DNA from 2 places in the Streptomyces sp. NPDC096323 genome. Region 1 is predicted to be linked to the other one. Evidence: riboswitches for the same ligand, from Rfam matches in the RefSeq annotation. Region 1 holds a riboswitch; the other holds the start of a gene.

Region 1 (5,523 bases):
TGCTGGGCGGCGGCGAGTCGTCCCGGCTGCACAACCGCCTGGTCCGCCGCGACCGGACGGCCGTCGCGGCCGGATTCGGGCTGCTGCGGCTCGCGGGCGCGCCCTCGCTCGGCTGGCTGGACGTCAAGACGTCCGGCGGCGTCGAGGTGGCGCAGATCGAGACCGCGGTCGACGAGGAGCTGGCCCGGTTCGCCGAGGAAGGCCCCACGCCCGAAGAAATGGAGCGTGCCCAGGCCCAGTTGGAGCGCGAGTGGCTGGACCGCCTCGGTACGGTCGCGGGCCGCGCCGATGAACTGTGCAGGTTCGCCGTGCTGTTCGGTGACCCGCAGCTCGCCCTGACAGCCGTGCACCGGGTGCTCGACGTGACCGCGGAGGAGGTCAAGGCGGCCGCCAGGGCCCAGCTGCGGCCCGACAACCGGGCCGTGCTGGTCTACGAGCCGCTCGCGCCCGCCGAGGCCGCCGAAGAGGCGGACGCCGCCACCGACACCGACGCGCACGAAGGAGCGGACAAGTGACCGACGCTGCCGCGACTGGAGTTCCGATGGAGTACCACCCGCAGCCCGCCCCCGGCGTGGCCAGGCCATGGGCCTTCCCCGCGCCCGAGCGCGGCTCCCTGCCCAACGGCCTCACGGTGCTGCGCTGCCACCGCCCCGGCCAGCAGGTCGTCGCCGTCGAGATCTTCCTCGACGCCCCTCTGGACGCCGAGCCCGAGGGCCTGGACGGGGTCGCCACGATCATGTCCCGAGCGCTGTCCGAGGGCACCGACAAGCAGAGCGCCGAGGAGTTCGCCGCCGAGCTGGAACGCTGCGGTGCCACCCTGCACGCCCACGCCGACCACCCTGGCGTCCGGGTCTCCCTGGAGGTTCCGGCCTCGCGGCTGGCCAAGGCGCTCGGCCTGGTCGCCGAGGCGCTGCGGGCTCCCGCCTTCACCGACAGCGAGATCGAGCGGCTGGTGGGCAACCGGCTGGACGAGATCCCGCACGAGCAGGCCAACCCGGCCCGCCGTGCCGCCAAGCAGCTCTCCAAGGAACTCTTCCCGGCTACGGCCCGTATGTCGCGCCCCCGCCAGGGCACCGAGGAGACCGTGGCCCGGATCGACTCCGCGGCCGTGCGCGCCTTCTACGACGCGCACGTCCGTCCGTCGACCGCGACCGCCGTGGTCGTCGGGGACCTCACGGGCATCGACCTGGACGCGCTGCTCGCCGACACCCTCGGGGACTGGTCGGGCAACACCGCCGAGCCCTGGCCCGTCCCGCCGATCACCGCCGACGACACGGGCCGCGTGGTGATCGTGGACCGCCCCGGCGCTGTGCAGACGCAGCTGCTGATCGGCCGGATCGGCGCGGACCGGCACGACAGCGTCTGGCCGGCCCAGGTGCTCGGCACGTACTGCCTGGGCGGCACGCTCACCTCCCGGCTCGACCGGGTGCTGCGCGAGGAGAAGGGCTACACCTACGGCGTACGGGCCTTCGCCCAGGTCCTGCGCTCCTCGGCCCCGGGCTCCGCGTCCGGGGCGACGGGTGCCGCGATGCTCGCCATCAGCGGTTCCGTGGACACGGAGTCCACCGGCCCGGCCCTGGAGGACCTGTGGAAGGTCCTGCGGACCCTGGCCGCCGAAGGGCTGACGGACGCCGAACGCGAGACGGCCGTGCAGAACCTCGTCGGCGTCGCCCCGCTGAAGTTCGAGACGGCTGCCTCCGTCGCGGGCACCCTCGCCGACCAGGTCGAGCAGCACCTCCCGGACGACTACCAGGCACAGCTGTACGCGCGCCTCGCGGAGACCGGCACGGTCGAGGCGACCGCGGCCGTGGTCAACGCCTTCCCGGGCGACCGGCTGGTCACGGTCCTGGTCGGCGACGCCTCGCAGATCGCGGAGCCCGTCAGGGCCCTCGGCATCGGTGAGGTGTCGGTCGTTACCGGCTGACGGCTGAACTGACGGCCGCGGCCACTTCCCCTGATACCGGGGCAAAAGGAAGACCCCGACGGAGCGGACTCCGTCGGGGTCTTCCCTTTTGCCCGCTTTGCGGGAGAGGTTGCCTGTCTGCCCTGTGGGATACACGACAAAACGGCCTGTCCGTTTGGTGCGGGCAAGCGCCCCCGCCTAGCGTCGGCTCCGCTGTCCGTCACTCGTATGCCGCATCCGCGACGTACCGGGCAGTCATCGCCGAGTCCCCGTCAGGCGCGAGCCCGGGGAGCCGGGGACCCACGCAGTCCCTGGGGTGAATCGGATGCCCGCGCCTCGTACGAGGCGGGTGGATCCGTAGGAGACCTTCCTGCTCCGAACCCGTCAGCTAACCCGGTAGGCGAGAAGGAAGGAAAGGACCAGCCACTTCATGGCGTTCACCCGTGCCTCCGGGAAGCACCGTGCCCCGGGCCGTCTGACGCGCAGCGGCGCGAAGGCCATCGGCATCGCGACCCTGGCCACCACCGGCGTCATCGGCGGACTTGCCTCGCCGGCCCTCGCCGCGGACACCGAGACCCCCGCCGCCGGCGAGACCGGCCTCACCCAGGTCATCGCCATCGAGAACGTGCTCGCCGACCGGATCGAGGCGCAGGCGGACGCGCAGCAGCACCAGGCCGACGTCGCCGAGAAGAAGGCCGAGGCCGAGGCCAAGAAGGCGAAGGCCGCCGCGAAGGCGAAGGCCGACGCCAAAGCCAAGGCCGCCGCGAAGGCCGCCGCGAGGGCGAAGGCCGTCGCCCGCGCCGAGGAGGCCCGTGAGCGCGCCGCCCGCGCCGCGCGCTCCGCCGAACGCGCCCGGCTCGGCGCCTTCCAGCTTCCCGTCGCCGGTTCGTACGTGACCACCGGCTACAAGTCCAGCGGCTCGCTCTGGTCCTCCGGAAGCCACTCCGGCATCGACTTCCACGCCGCGTCCGGGAGCTCCGTCGTCGCCGTCGGCTCGGGCACGGTCGTCGAGGCCGGCTGGGGCGGGGCATACGGCAACAACATCGTGCTGCGGATGACGGACGGCACGTACACCCAGTACGGCCACCTCTCGTCGATCGGCGTGTCCGTCGGCCAGAGCGTCGGCGCCGGACAGCAGATCGGCCTCTCCGGCTCCACCGGCAACTCGACCGGCCCGCACCTCCACTTCGAGGCCCGCACCACACCCTCGTACGGCTCCGACATGGACCCGGTCGCCTACCTGCGCGCCCACGGCGTCTTCGTCTGACCCTCCTGACCCACCCGGAACAGCCGATCCCCGGACAGCCGTTCCGAAGACTCGAAGACCCCGGCATCACGCCGGGGTCTTCGCCGTCTCCGCGTACCGGAGGGCTGCACGCACCGGTGTGCCCGGGTGGCCGGAGACCAAAAGATATTCATGAATTTCCACCCGCCGTCGGAAATGCGACCGCATTGCAATAGAGTCGCAGGGCAGGCGTCGATCGGCCGCGTTTCGCGGGGATTAAGGCGGAGGTTCGGACATGCGCATTCCGGCGCATTCGGTATGCACGGCAATCCGTGAGGACATCGTCCAGGGTGTCTACGAACGCGGCAGCCGACTCACCGAGGAGGTGCTCGCACGCCGGTACGGGGTCTCCCGCGTCCCGGTACGGGAGGCGCTGCGCACCCTGGAATCCGAGGGATTCGTGGTCACCCGCAGGCACGCCGGAGCCTGCGTCGCCGAGCCCACCGAGCAGGAGGCCGCCGACCTCCTGGAGGTCCGGACGCTGCTGGAGCCGCTCGGCGCGGCCCGCGCCGCCCACCGCCGCACGGACGCGCACCTCAAGGTGTTGCGCGGCCTGGTGAGGCTCGGTCAGGAGCGCGCCCGCCGGGGCGAGGGCGAGGACCTGCGCTCCCTGGGTGGCTGGTTCCACGAAACCCTCGCGCAGGCCTCCGGCAGTCCCGGTCTGATCGCGCTGCTCACCCAGCTCCGGCACAAGACCGCCTGGATGTACACGATCGAGCAGCCGGCCCGTCCGGCCGATTCCTGGGCCGAGCATGGAGCGATCGTGGACGCCGTGGCGCGCGGCGACGCGGAGAGGGCGAGGGCGCTGACCGCCCAGCACGCCGAGCGGGCCACCGCCGCGTACCGGCTGCGCCGCCCCGGCCGGCCGGACGCCGCCCGGGTGAGGACTTCGCAACATGTCGTAAACACCCCGAGCGGCCGGCATTAACAATTGCGCCGTATACAAAGAATAGGCATTCCGCAGGGCTTTCTTTTCGCTGCCCGAATTCATTGATGGCGGAGCCGTGCGGTGACGCGAGCGCATGTGTCCGTACGAAAAAGCCGCGGCTCCCCGTCAAGGGTGCCGCGGCTCTCGCGCGGGAATTCCCGCAGTGCGTGACCCGACGGGATCAGACGGTCTCCGGAAGCTCGTCGAGCCCCTCGGCGACCAGCTTGGACAGGCGGTCCAGGGCGGCTTCGGCGTTGTCCGCGTCGGAGGCGAGCACGATCTCCTCGCCGCCCTGCGCGCCGAGACCGAGCACGGCGAGCATGGAGGCCGCGTTCACCGGGTTGCCGTCGGCCTTGGCGATGGTGACGGGGACGCCGGAAGCCGTGGCGGCACGGACGAAGATGGAAGCGGGGCGGGCGTGCAGGCCCTCGGCCCAACCGACGTTGACGCGGCGCTCAGCCATGGTTCTGCCCTTCACGAATCAATGGTTGTCTAGACCAGTCTCTCATGCAGTGCGCGATGCTCCGGCCGACCCGCCGCCCCCTTCCCACCACGCCGCACCGTCGCCCGGCAACCCTCACACTGCCCCCGCCCCGGCACCCACGCGACCGCTGGCGGAGCCGTACGCTTTGGCCATGCAGCCCTCTCCGGAGCAGAGTCCGCATCACGCCTACCCCGATCACTGGGAGGCGGACGTGGTGCTCCGCGACGGCGGCACCGCGCGCATCAGGCCCATCACCACGGACGATGCCGAACGGCTGGTCAGCTTCTACGAGCAGGTCTCCGACGAGTCGAAGTACTACCGCTTCTTCGCCCCCTACCCCCGGCTCTCCGCCAAGGACGTCCACCGCTTCACCCATCACGACTACGTCGACCGGGTGGGGCTGGCCGTCACGGTGGGCGGCGAGTTCATCGCCACCGTCCGCTACGACCGGATCAACGCGCAGGGCAGGCCCGCCACGGCCCCGGCCGACGAGGCCGAGGTCGCCTTCCTCGTCCAGGACGCGCACCAGGGCCGGGGCGTGGCCTCGACCCTGCTCGAGCACATCGCGGCCGTCGCCCGCGAGCGCGGCATCCGCCGCTTCGCGGCCGAGGTGCTGCCCGCCAACAACAAGATGATCAAGGTGTTCCGGGACGCCGGTTACACCCAGCAGCGCAGCTTCGAGGACGGCGCCGTCCACCTCACCCTGGACCTCGAACCGACCGCCGAGTCGCTGGCCGTCCAGCGCGCCCGGGAACAGCGCGCCGAGGCCCGCTCCGTGCAGCGGCTGCTCGCCCCGGGCTCCGTCGCCGTCATCGGCGCGGGCCGCACCCCCGGCGGCGTCGGCCGCACCGTCCTGCGCAACCTCCTGGGCGCCGGCTTCACCGGCCGCGCCTATGCCGTGAACCGCGCCTTCGCCGCCGACC
Region 2 (5,523 bases), on a different contig from region 1:
CTTCGCGGCCCCGCCGCACCCCGGAGGAGAGGCCCGCCATGCACCGCCCCGCTGCCCGCTACGTACTGCCCGAGTTCACCGAGCGCACGTCCCAGGGGACCCGCACGCTCGACCCCTACTCCAAGCTCCTGGCCGAACGCGTCGTGTTCCTCGGCACGCCCGTGGACGACACGGCGGCCACCGACCTGGTGGCCCAGTTCATGTACCTGGAACACGACGCGCCCGACCGGCCGATCCAGCTCTACATCAACTCCCCGGGTGGGTCGTTCGGGGCCATGACGGCCATCTACGACACGATGGCGTACCTCACCTGCGAGGTGGAGACCTTCTGCCTCGGCCAGGCAGGCGCCGGCGCGGCCGTGCTCCTGGCAGCCGGCGCGCCCGGCCGACGGCACGCCCTGCCGGGCGCCCGCGTAGTCGTGCAGCAGCCCGAACTCGCCGAGCCCGTACAGGGGCAGCCGTCCGACCTGGAGATCGAGGCCCGGGAACTGGACCGGATGCGCGAGACGCTGACCGGCATGCTGGTCCGTCACACCGGCCGCACCGCCGCGCAGATCACCGCGGACACCGAGCGCGATCTCATCCTCGACGCCGAGGACGCCAAGGACTACGGGTTGATCGACCACATCGTGCAGAACCGCGGACTGTCCGTCCCGCCGCACCCGGCGCGGTGAATCCGCGATGGAGCCACCGGAGTTCGCGCCACTGCCCGCCCTGACCCGCGCGGAGGGCGAGTTCATCGACCGCTATCTGCAAGTCCTCGACCAGGTGGGCCGGATCAATCCGGCCCACGGATGCGACACGTACAGCGCCCTGCGCGCCGCCCAGGCGCTGGCCTCGCACGCGGCCGCCCTGCGGGACGCGCTCGCACTGATGCACGAGCGGGGCGAATCCCGGATCCACGCGGCCACATTGACCAGGGCGCTGCGTGTTCTCGACGGCGAGCGGCGCTCGCGGCGGGTCGCCCTGCCGCCCGACCCGCCGAGTTGACCGGTCTGTCGGCGGCACGCCCGACGTTGATCAGCCCGTCGGCCGACACGCCCGACGCGGCGACCGAATTCTCTCCCTCGTTCGGCGTAGGCGCTACTTCGCACGAGGGACAGCTCGATTTGCGCTTTCGAGCCGGACCGTGGGTGAGATCTGCCGTTACGTCGCTGGTACGGCATCGGTCGACGCATGGCGACAGCGCCCCGGAGGGCATCTCGCCACCCGAACAGGTCATTCGTGACGAGGGTCACATATCGCCGTTTCACCTCGGAAATCCGGCACGCGGTGAGTCAAGATCCCTGGGACGACAAGCCCCCGCCACCGCGGCGGGGCGGTCCGGGCGGACGCCGAGTCCTGCCGCCGTCCGGATGCCTGGTCGACAGGAGTGGATCGGCAGGAGTGGAGGACCCAGCACAACGGGCCGACCGGATTTCCGGCCGACCCTCGGGGTGAAGCCGCGTATGCGGCCGGGCCACTTCGCCGGCCCGAACCCGACAGGTCATCCTTCACAGGCGGCTGACGAAGGGTTGCGCATGACTGCGCAGGTTCATGTCCCGTCTCTGCTTGCCCGGGCCACTACGGCCTCGGCCATGACTCTCGCCGCCGTCGGCGGCACGCTGTTCGTTCCCGGCGCCGCGACCGACGCCCAGGCCGCGACGCATTCGATGAAGGCGCTCAACATCGCCGCGTCGAAGAAGGGGGCGCCCTACCGGTGGGGCGCCACCGGACCGAGCCGCTTCGACTGTTCCGGGCTGACGCTGTACTCGTTCAAGAAGGCGGGCAAGAAACTCCCGCGCACGGCCCAGCAGCAGTACAACAAGACCCGCCACATCTCGCCCTCCCAACGACAGCGCGGCGATCTGGTCTTCTTCCGTTCCGGCCGCAGCATCTACCACGTGGGCATCTACGCGGGCAGCGGCAAGATCTGGCACTCGCCCAAGACCGGGGCCGTGGTCCGCCTGGAGAAGATCTGGACGAGGAGCGTCTCCTACGGACGGGTCCGTTGAAGCCACTCCCCCGTACCCGAGCGCGCGCCCGCGTCAGTGCAGCAGCGGGCCCGTCACCAGGACGAGTCCCAGTGCGGTGAGTGCCGCGCCGCTGCCGCCCTCGATCGCCCGGGCGGTACGCGGCCGGCGCAGCCACCGGCCGAGGCGGTCCACCAGGAGCGCCACGGCCGGGAACCAGATCAGCGCCATCAGCACGACGATCGCGGCGAGGAGCAGCGTCCTGGGCAGGGGGGCGGCCCCGGCCGGGACGAACTGCGGCAGCAGGCTGAGGAAGAGTACGGGCGCCTTGGGGTTCAGCGCGTTGGTCAGGAACCCCTGGCGCAGTGCGCGCCCGGTTCCCCTCGCGGCCCGCTCATCGTGCCCGTTGTCCTGCCCGGCCTCCGCCCCCTGCGCGCCGCGCCGCCGGGCCGCGTACAGGGCGCTGAGGCCCAGGTAGAGCACGTACGCACCGCCCAGGACCTGGACGGTGCGGAACAGCGCGGGCACCGCCACGAGCACGGCGGCCAGGCCCGCCACGGCGAGCGCGGTGTGGACGAGAAGACCCCCGGCGACCCCGAGGGCCGTCGCCACCCCCGCCGCGCGCGAGGCGAGGGCGTTGCGTACGACGACGGTGAAGTCCGCGCCCGGCAGGGCGACCATGGCAGCGGCGACTCCGACGAAGGCGGTCAGTTGGGTGTCCATGGGCTCCACTCTGGACCTGGAGAGCCTTTAGCATGTACTTGCAATCTCTAGGGCCTGCCAAAAGGAACGCTTAATGTACGACCCCACACGGCTGGCGGCGCTGGTGGCGGTCGCCGAGGCCGGTTCGATCACCAGGGCCGCCGTCCGCCTGGGCTACACCGCCCCGGCGCTCTCCCAGCAGCTCGCCAAACTGGAGCGGGAGGCGGGGGCGCCGCTGCTGGTACGGCATCACCGGGGCGCCCGGTTGACAGCGGCGGGCGAACTTCTCGCGGGGCGCGCACGGCGGGTCCTCGACGAGATGGAGCAGGCCCGCCACGAACTGGCGGGCCTGGCCGGACTCTCCGGCGGACGCCTGAGGGTCGGCACCTTCACCACCGCAGGCATCCATCTGCTGCCCCCGGTGTTGAGCGCGTTCCGCCGGGCGCACCCGGACGTCGAACTGGTCGTCACCGACTACGAGCCGCCGGGCGGGGTGGCCGCGGTCGCGGCCGGCGAGGTGGATCTGGCCCTGAGCCACGCCTATGAGCCCGCCCCCGCGTCGCCGCCGCCCCCGGGTGTCGTCTCCGAGCCGCTTTTGGTCGAGGAACTCGTGCTGATCACGGCCGCCGGGCAGGTTCTGGCCGACGGCAGCGGGCGGCTCCCGGTGACGGAGCTCGCGGGCCGGCCCCTGATCAGCAGCGCGCCCACGCATCCGCCGCGTCGCGGGGTGGAGAGCGCACTCGCCGAGGCGGGGGCGCTGCCCGCGGTGGTCTGCGAGTCCCCCGGCTATGCGCTGGTGTGCGCTCTGGTGAGTGCGGGCATCGGAATGGCGGTGGTTCCCGAGATGGTGGCCGCGATGTCGCCGACGCCGCTGTCCGTCCGCCGGCTGGATCCGGCCTCGTTCCGCCGGACGATCTCGGTGGTGCACCGCGGAGACCGTACGAGCGCCGCGGCGGCGACCTTGCGGGCTCTGCTGCGCAGCGGATTCGGGCGGGCCGCGGCGTCACAGTGACGGCGAGTGCGGCGCTCGCCGGGCAGGGGCGGAGGCGCGTCAGTGCTCGACGGGTACGGATACGGGCACGTGCCAGGGCAGCGCGATCCAGACGGTCTTTCCGCCGTCCGGGGTGGGGGTGACGGTCAGCCGGCCCCCGTACTCCTTGGCCAGCGAGCGGATGATCACCATGCCGCGGCCGTTGTCCTGCTGCACGGCCGCCGGGAGCCGCTGGGGCCGACGGGGGTGACTGTCCGTCACTCCGAGGCGCAGTTGCTCCTCACGCTCCAGGCGGAGATCCACGGTGAAGGTGGGCGACTGTCCGAAGGTGTGCTGGACCGCGTTGGTCGCGAGCTCCGAGACGATGAGCCGGACGGTCTCGCCCGTGTCCGTACCCGCGGGCAGTCCCCATTCGGCCAGTACCTGTGCCACATACCTCCGGGCCGCGGAGACCGAGACCGGCTCGCTCGGCAGAGTGACGCTTGCTTCTTGATGGTCTGCCATGGCGAGCCGTCCCTTTCCCACCCGGAAGCGACCCCGCGATCGATGGTCCGGGTTGTGCTTCGCGCCAGATTGCCACTGATGCTGCCTTCTGTAACGACGATCCACCAAGATATGCATATATCTGTCGCTCAAAGCGGTGAACTCTGCCCCGGATGCCCCGTAAGGGCGGCACACTGTCCGCTCGGCGGGAGTGGGAGGGAGGCGCCCCATGCGGCACGGCCCCGCGGTGCGACGCCGCAAGCTCGGGGAGGAGCTGCGGAGTCTGCGTCACGCGTCGGGACTCACGAGCCGGGACGCGGCTCGTCTGCTCGGCTGGCACCAGTCGAAGGTCAGCCGGATCGAGACCGGCGTGAGCGGAGTCCGGCCCCGCGATGTGGCCCGGCTGCTCGACGTGTACGGCACGGACGACCCGACGCTGCGCGAGGTCCTGGAGGCGCTCGCGGGTTCGGCGGGCGGTGGGGGCGCGGGGTGGTGGCACGCGTACCGCGGTCTCATCCCGCCGCAGTACCGCGACTTCATCAGCCTGGAGTCACAGGCGCGCACCGCCCGCACCCTGGAGACGTCGGTGGTGCCGGGTCTCCTGCAGACCGCCGACTACGCCCGCGCGGTGACCCGGGCCTCACTCGACGGACTGCCCGTCGGACAGCTGGACTCGCTGGTGGAAGTGCGGCTGGCGCGGCAGGGAGTCCTGCGGAGCGACCCTCCGCTGAGGCTGAGCGCGGTGGTGGACGAGGCGGTACTGCGACGCGGGGTCGGCGGCCGCCGGGTGATGCGGGAGCAGTTGCGGCACCTCAGCCGGGTGGCCCAACTCCCGCACGTGTGCTTCCAATTGCTGCCCTTCTCGGTGGGCGGCTATGTGGGCCTCACCGGACCTTTCGTTATCTTTTCCTTTCCGAACACCTCTGATCTGGATGTGGTCGTTCTCGACCATTTGACGAGTAGCCTCTACCTGGAGCGGAAAGAAGACCTTGAGGCGTACAGCTCGGCCTTCCGCACCTTGCAGGCACACGCGCTGTCGCCGGAGCACTCGTTGGACCTGATCGCCGCAATGAGCGACGGTCGGTGACCCTGACTGCCCGAGGGGGGCGTCATGCCGGATGGCCTCGCACAGCACGCGTTACGTTGGCGGCGCAGCAGCCGCAGCACGGGAATGAACAACTGCGTGGAGACCGCGCGCTTCGGCGGCCGGAGACTGGCCGTGCGTGACTCCAAGGACGTATCCAGGCCGCCTCTGCAGTTCTCCGGCGCGGCCTGGACGTCCTTCGTCACCGCCCTGAACGGCGGTTCGGTCCGCTGAGCCGACGGCCCGGCGTTCCGGCGTTCCGGCATGGCGGTTCCCCGGCGGGTCAGCCGGCCGGCGCGGTCCGCCGTACG

Evidence for each region. A riboswitch is a leader RNA that binds a small molecule or an ion and turns the genes downstream of it on or off. The one in region 1 is predicted to bind cyclic di-AMP.
Region 2: it holds a riboswitch for cyclic di-AMP, as region 1 does, so the genes downstream of both, ABTX18_RS31030 (C40 family peptidase) here and ABTX18_RS30320 (M23 family metallopeptidase) in region 1, are expected to answer to the same signal.

Annotation. Positions count from the first base shown of each region.
Region 1 covers NZ_JBEOSI010000012.1:148,564-154,086, reverse strand. Annotated here, with positions in the region: gene ABTX18_RS30330 (M16 family metallopeptidase) at 1-515, shown strand, start outside; gene ABTX18_RS30325 (M16 family metallopeptidase) at 542-1,924, shown strand; cyclic di-AMP (ydaO/yuaA leader) riboswitch at 2,153-2,320, shown strand; gene ABTX18_RS30320 (M23 family metallopeptidase) at 2,334-3,170, shown strand; gene ABTX18_RS30315 (GntR family transcriptional regulator) at 3,424-4,116, shown strand; gene ABTX18_RS30310 (HPr family phosphocarrier protein) at 4,298-4,579, opposite strand; gene ABTX18_RS30305 (bifunctional acetate--CoA ligase family protein/GNAT family N-acetyltransferase) at 4,752-5,523, shown strand, end outside.
Region 2 covers NZ_JBEOSI010000013.1:53,568-59,090, forward strand. Annotated here, with positions in the region: gene ABTX18_RS31020 (ATP-dependent Clp protease proteolytic subunit) at 39-674, shown strand; gene ABTX18_RS31025 (hypothetical protein) at 682-990, shown strand; cyclic di-AMP (ydaO/yuaA leader) riboswitch at 1,347-1,517, shown strand; gene ABTX18_RS31030 (C40 family peptidase) at 1,521-1,994, shown strand; gene ABTX18_RS31035 (LysE family translocator) at 2,028-2,675, opposite strand; gene ABTX18_RS31040 (LysR family transcriptional regulator) at 2,749-3,666, shown strand; gene ABTX18_RS31045 (ATP-binding protein) at 3,706-4,149, opposite strand; gene ABTX18_RS31050 (helix-turn-helix domain-containing protein) at 4,358-5,215, shown strand; gene ABTX18_RS31055 (DUF397 domain-containing protein) at 5,240-5,446, shown strand; gene ABTX18_RS31060 (8-amino-7-oxononanoate synthase) at 5,496-5,523, opposite strand, start outside.